DNA from 2 places in the Absicoccus intestinalis genome. Region 1 is predicted to be linked to the other one. Evidence: a T-box and tRNA genes for the amino acid it is inferred to sense, from the RefSeq annotation. Region 1 holds a T-box; the other holds one or more tRNA genes.
The links. The T-box of region 1 lies ahead of thrS (threonine--tRNA ligase). A T-box ahead of a tRNA ligase gene usually reads a tRNA of that ligase, here a tRNA-Thr.
Positions count from the first base shown of each region.

Region 2: it encodes a tRNA-Thr, which carries the amino acid that the T-box ahead of thrS (threonine--tRNA ligase) is inferred to sense. The anticodon was not compared.

Region 1 is NZ_JALBUS010000004.1:23,201-26,600, reverse strand. It holds gene MOZ64_RS03270 (HAMP domain-containing sensor histidine kinase) at 1-735, shown strand, start outside; T-box leader at 933-1,134, shown strand; gene thrS (threonine--tRNA ligase) at 1,166-2,917, shown strand; gene MOZ64_RS03260 (co-chaperone GroES) at 3,042-3,302, shown strand; gene groL (chaperonin GroEL) at 3,321-3,400, shown strand, end outside.
Region 2 is NZ_JALBUS010000012.1:13,806-17,205, reverse strand. It holds gene MOZ64_RS08085 (rod shape-determining protein) at 1-770, opposite strand, end outside; gene MOZ64_RS08080 (hypothetical protein) at 853-1,236, shown strand; tRNA gene MOZ64_RS08075 (tRNA-Val) at 1,283-1,358, shown strand; tRNA gene MOZ64_RS08070 (tRNA-Tyr) at 1,372-1,455, shown strand; tRNA gene MOZ64_RS08065 (tRNA-Gln) at 1,461-1,535, shown strand; tRNA gene MOZ64_RS08060 (tRNA-Gly) at 1,545-1,618, shown strand; tRNA gene MOZ64_RS08055 (tRNA-Val) at 1,622-1,697, shown strand; tRNA gene MOZ64_RS08050 (tRNA-Thr) at 1,708-1,783, shown strand; tRNA gene MOZ64_RS08045 (tRNA-Lys) at 1,788-1,863, shown strand; tRNA gene MOZ64_RS08040 (tRNA-Gly) at 1,873-1,946, shown strand; tRNA gene MOZ64_RS08035 (tRNA-Thr) at 1,955-2,030, shown strand; tRNA gene MOZ64_RS08030 (tRNA-Lys) at 2,041-2,116, shown strand; gene infA (translation initiation factor IF-1) at 2,235-2,453, shown strand; gene rpmJ (50S ribosomal protein L36) at 2,466-2,582, shown strand; gene rpsM (30S ribosomal protein S13) at 2,595-2,960, shown strand; gene rpsK (30S ribosomal protein S11) at 2,977-3,366, shown strand; gene MOZ64_RS08005 (DNA-directed RNA polymerase subunit alpha) at 3,382-3,400, shown strand, end outside.

The DNA.
Region 1 (3,400 bases):
TTGGTCAATATGAAGGATGAATTGACAAAGCAGGAAAAAGCCAAAGAGGAAATGATCCATAACATTTCTCATGATTTGAAGACACCTATCGCAACCATTAAATCCTATGCCGAATCCATCAAAGATGGGATCTATCCTTATGGTACGATGGAAAAAAGTGTTGATGTGATCATTGATAATGCACAACGTTTGGAAGATAAAGTTCATAATCTTTTGTATTTAAATCGGGTCGAATATTTGATCACCAGTGATGCCGAAGGTGTCGTTACCAATATGAAAGATGTTGTTGAACAAGTTGTCTTAAATACAGCCGTCATTCGTAAGGATATAGAAATTCAAACAGACATGGAAGAAGTGTTCTTTGATGGTTTGTTGGAATCTTGGCGAGTGACCATTGAAAATATCATGGAAAATGCATTTCGTTATGCGAAAACATATATTCGAATTGAATTGCACGAAGATGATCTAAAAATATCCAATGATGGACCAAAAATGGATGAAGATCGGATTGAAACGTTGTTTCATCCCTATGAAAAAGGGGAAGGGGGTCGTTTTGGTTTGGGTTTATCCATTGTTGATAAAGTGGTGAAGGCCAATCGTTATCTTGTGAAAGGATATAATACGGAAGATGGGGTTTGTTTTGAAATTTATCGACCGCATCCGAAAGTAAAAAAACAAGCCAATCGAAGACGGAACTATCGCCAGAAAAATGAGAAGCAGAATAAAGAACGATGATTTTTGAATCATGCAGAATTTCCTTTTGTCGAAATTCACTTCTTCAAAGTAGAAGAAGATGGCAAGAATAATAGATGGAGGTTTAAATATCAAACTTCTTAGTAGCTTTATTTTCGATGAATTGAGGCAGTTTACTGAAATAGAATGAAAAAATAAATTCTATCGTGCATTTTAACATCGAATAGTTTATAATGAGGACAATAATGTTGAAAAGGACATGAATAGGAATCATGCAATCTAGAGAGAAGAATGGTTGGTGTAAATTCTTTGCGCAGATTTTTATTTACTCCCTTGGAGTTGCCCTCGAAAGAGTGTGCCGTAAGTTGGCGTTAACAACACTTGAGATGTACAGAATTTTTCTGTAAATTAAGGTGGTACCGCGTTCACAACGTCCTTATATAGGACGTTTTTTTATTTAGGAGGAAACAAAATGGAACTTGTGAACTTTACTGAAGATGAACATTTAAAAACATTGAATCATTCATGTGCGCATTTAATGGCCCAAGCCGTTCGTCATATTTGGCCAGATGCTAAATTTTGGGTTGGACCTGTCGTGGAAGAAGGATTCTATTATGATATGGATCTAGGTGATCATACGATCACAGATGAAGATCTGGATAAGATCACAAAAGAGATGAAGAAATGTGCGAAATCGGATAAACGTATCGTTCGTCAGGAAATCAGCCGAGAAGAGGCTTTGGCGCGTTTTAAAGATGATCCATATAAAGTCGATTTGATTACTCGTATGCCGGAAGGTACAAACATTTCGATGTATACGCAAGGTGACTTTACCGACTTATGTCGAGGTCCTCATGTAGAGAGTACAAAGAAGTGTCGTTATTTTAAGTTGATGAAACATTCTGGTGCTTACTGGAAAGGTGATGTCAACAATAAAATGTTACAACGTATTTATGGTGTATGTTTCGATACAAAAGAAGATCTAGACAAATACCTGGAAGCTTTAGAGGAAGCAAAGAAACGTGATCACAAGAAGATTGGTCGTGAAATGGGCTTATTTATGATGTCTGAATTTGCACCTGGTATGCCATTCTTCCTTCCAGATGGAATGATCCTTCAAAGACAATTGGAAGAATATTGGCATGAAGAACATGTCAAAGAAGGATATCAATTTGTTCGTACACCTATCATGATGTCTAAAGAATTATGGGAAACCTCTGGACATTGGGGACACTATAAACAAAATATGTATACTTCAAAAGTAGAAAATCGTGAATTTGCGATCAAACCAATGAATTGCCCAGGCGCTGTGTTGGTCTATAACAATTCTTTGCATTCTTACAAAGATTTACCCCTTCGATTAGCTGAAGAAGGACTTGTGCATCGAAATGAAGCTTCTGGTGCATTAAACGGATTGTTCCGCGTTCGTGAATTTACCCAAGATGATTCACATATTTTTGTGACTGTCGATCAAATTGAAGATGAAGTAGGACGTATCATTGCCCTGATTGATCGTATTTATAGTGTTTTAGGATTGACATACAATATTGAATTGTCTACTCGTCCAGAAAGCTATATTGGTGAATTGGATGTTTGGGAAAAGAGTGAAAAAGCTTTGGCTGAGGCGTGCCGTAAAGCTGGAAAAGATTTTGTTGTAAATCCAGGCGATGGTGCTTTCTATGGTCCAAAATTGGATTTCCATATCAAGGATAGTTTGGGACGTATTTGGCAATGTGGTACGGTTCAATTGGATATGAATTTACCAGGTCGTTTTGGCGCTGTCTATGTGGATAAAGATGGATCTCGTAAGACACCAATCATGTTGCATCGTGTTGTCTTTGGTTCTTTTGAACGTTTCATTGGTATTTTGACCGAACATTTTGCTGGTCATTTCCCATTGTGGATGGCTCCTCATCAATTGGTTGTCATTCCTGTTCATCAGGAAAAACATTTGGTCTATGCGAAACAAGTACAAGAAGCATTGCAGGCAAAAGGATTGCGTGTTGATCTAGATGATCGTAATGAAAAATTAGGTTATCGTGTTCGTGAAGCACAAATCAAGCATATTAATTATCAATTGGTTGTTGGTGATGGCGAAATGGCTGAAAATACGGTAACGATTCGAAAGAGTGGTTCTCGTAAATCAGAAACAGTTTCATTGGAAGATGCCATTCAACGTTTTGTTTCCGAAGTGGATACTAAAGAATTATTTAAAGCTGAATAGGCAAGATCAGATCCATAGATATGGATCTGATTTTTTAAGCACTTTGATGTTGACAGTGCTAAATGTTGTGATATACTACAGTTAGCAATTGAAATAGACAAGTGCTAAAAAGGAGGATGCTAGTATGATTAAACCTTTACATGATTTTGTTTTATTGAAAAAAGAAAAAGAAGAAAAGACGACCGCAAGTGGAATTATCTTGACGAGTGGCAAAGAAAAATCAAAATTTGCGATCGTTGAAGAAATTGGAACTGGAGTCGAAAAGCCAGATTATGCCAAGGGCGATAAAGTATTATTTAAAGAATATGCCGGAACAAATATCAAAATTGATGACGAAGAATATGTAGTGATCAAAGATGAAGATATCATTGCAGTAAATCGATAATATATAGGAGGAATAGTTATGGCAAAAGAAGTACGTTTTTCAAAAGATGCTCGTGAAGCAATGCTCAATGGAGTGAATACCTTAGCGAATGCAGTACG
Region 2 (3,400 bases), on a different contig from region 1:
TTTGCCAGGTCACCTTGTTGTTGATTGGATAAAGTGGTCAAGAAGGTATAGATCCATTGGCTCCATGTGTACACGATGCGTGATAAAATTTGACCAATTTGATCTTGAGAAATGGAAATGCTGCGATTTTGTTGGGTTCGTATATCGGTGCCGTGGATCAGGATGGGTTCACGACTTTGACCAAATTGGAACAATATCTGTTCGATAAAGGGTTGACTGACTTGAAGATTGTATTTTTTTTGGATCCATCGATAGAAAGTTTGTAGAATTTGGGCACCACCATATGGTGAATGACTTTCTTTTTGAATGATGCCATTTGAAAAACAGGCAATATCACAAGAGGCATGTCCCATATATAACATACATGCGGAGATGGATGTGTTAATTTGCAGTTTGGCGCCAATGGCTGCACACCAAAGTTCTTTATCATAGATAACTTGTGTCGCACCTTGTTCGAGAATATGATGACGTATTTTTTCACATTGTTTTTTATCAAAGGTAGAAGGAGTGGTAAAGAAGACAGTTGTTTTGTGAAACAAACGAAAACTTTCATAGCGATTAAAGATTTCATCCAAATAGCTATAAAGTTCAGATAGACGGCGATAGTTACGGACATGTCGTGTACCGCGCAGTTGACTAGCTTCGGTGCCAATCGCAATTGTTTTTTTATTGGTATCAAAAGCCAATAGGGACGCTTGATCAAATAAAATAGTATTTTCTTTGATGTAACGTATGGTGTGGGTACCAATATCTAATCCAATGTATTCCATACATCTATTTTACTATTGAAAAAAGAATGCTACAATACATTTACAAATGAAAGAATTACTGAGACATACACAAGGAACGTATATGATATTTGTATTGGATGCATTGGATAAGCCGAAAAGTGTGCGTGCATTGCGTCTTTGTATGGAATGGCAGCCTTTGTTGGAAGAAATGGGGGTGCCCGCTTATATTGTTTCACCATCCGATACGGTGTTGTATTCCATTCCTTATTTTCAAATGCATTCGGATGTGGACCTGAGTCTGTGTCGTCGTTTTGGTGCCATTCGTATCAAAAGTATTTATGGAAAACCAAGAGAATGCATTCAAGGTACGATCGTGGTCATGCAAGATCAAAATGTGGTACACATCAATCATCGGGTAAACGAAAAGGCAATGCGTTCGGCTTGTACTTGTGCTTTGAAAAAACGATATCAAGAATTATTAAAAAAAGTACAGAAAATGATTTGACAAAGAGTACGTCTCTTGGTAATATATAAAAGCGCCAAGCAATGACGGAGGTTTAGCTCAGTTGGGAGAGCATCTGCCTTACAAGCAGAGGGTCAGCGGTTCGAGCCCGTTAACCTCCACCATTTAAATAGTTTTGGAGGGGTAGCGAAGTGGCTAAACGCGGCTGACTGTAACTCAGTTCCTTCGGGTTCGACAGTTCGAATCTGTCCTCCTCCACCATTTATTGGGGTATAGCCAAGCGGTAAGGCACAGGACTTTGACTCCTGCACTCGTTGGTTCGAATCCAGCTACCCCAGCCACTTTTTTATGCAGGTGTAGTTCAATGGTAGAACTTCAGCCTTCCAAGCTGACTACGTGAGTTCGATTCTCATCACCTGCTCCATTTGGAGGTTTAGCTCAGTTGGGAGAGCATCTGCCTTACAAGCAGAGGGTCAGCGGTTCGAGCCCGTTAACCTCCACCATTTGATATTTGCCGACTTAGCTCAATTGGTAGAGCAACTGACTTGTAATCAGTAGGTTGAGGGTTCAATTCCTTTAGTCGGCACCATCGTGACCCGTTAGCTCAGCTGGTAGAGCATTTGACTTTTAATCAAAGGGTCAGGCGTTCGAATCGCCTACGGGTCACCATTTTTTTATGCAGGTGTAGTTCAATGGTAGAACTTCAGCCTTCCAAGCTGACTACGTGAGTTCGATTCTCATCACCTGCTCCATTTTTTTTGCCGACTTAGCTCAATTGGTAGAGCAACTGACTTGTAATCAGTAGGTTGAGGGTTCAATTCCTTTAGTCGGCACCACTTTTTTTTTGACCTGTTAGCTCAGCTGGTAGAGCATTTGACTTTTAATCAAAGGGTCAGGCGTTCGAATCGCCTACAGGTCACCAAGGGTTTGAAACAGGCTTGGCCTGTTTTTTTTTACTTGGCAAGGTGTTTAAAGTTTAGTATAATGGTAATTGGCTTTTTATGCCTATCATTTCATCAGAAAAGGAGGAGTCAAGGTTCATGGCTAAACAAGATGTGATCGAATTAGATGGTATCGTTGTAGATACTTTACCAAGTGCGGCTTTTAAAGTGAAATTGGAAAACGGACACGAAATCATGGCTCACGTTTCTGGTAAAATCCGTATGCACCACATTCGCATTTTACCAGGTGATCGTGTAACCGTAGAAATTTCACCCTATGATTTAACACGTGGGCGTATTACATTTAGAAGAAAGTAGGAGGTTATTTATATGAAAGTAAGACCATCCGTAAAACCAATGTGCGATAAATGTCGAGTCATTCGACGTAAGGGAAGAGTCATGGTAATCTGTGAGAACCCTAAGCACAAACAGAGACAAGGAAACTAACAGGAGGAAGAAATGGCACGTATTGCAGGTGTAGATATTCCAAACAATAAGCGCGTCGTTGTTTCATTGACCTATATTTATGGCATTGGAAACAGTACAGCGAAGAAAGTATTGGAAAACGCAAAAGTCAGTGAAGATATTCGTGTAAAAGATCTGAGCGATGAGCAGATGAATGCGATTCGTAAAGAAATCGACAACATTAAAGTCGAAGGAGATCTTCGACGCGAAGTTCAATTGAACATCAAACGATTGATGGAGATTGGTTGTTATCGTGGTATCCGACATAGAAAAGGATTGCCTGTACGAGGACAGAGAACAAAGACCAATGCGCGTACGCGTAAAGGAAAAGCCAAGACAGTGGCAAACAAGAAGAAATAGGGAGGTTGCGTAGAGTATGGCACAGAAGAAAACCAAAGCAAAACGTCGTGCAAAAAAGAATGTTGCGCGTGGAGTTGCACATATCCACTCAACTTTCAATAACACGATCGTAACGATCACAGATGAACAAGGAAATGCGGTATCATGGTCCAGTGCAGGAGCCTTAGGATTCAAAGGCAGCCGCAAGAGCACACCATATGCTGCTCAGTTGGCTGGTGAAGCCGCTGGTAAAGCAGCAGCTGATCATGGTATGAAGACGGTGAGTGTAGAGATCAAAGGACCAGGTCCAGGACGAGAAGCGGCTGTGCGAGCATTGCAAGTTGCTGGACTTGAGATCAAGATGATCAATGATGTTACACCAATTCCACACAATGGATGTCGTCCACCAAAACGACCTCGTGGATAGTAAAGGAGGACTAGAATGCAGGAATTTGAAAGAG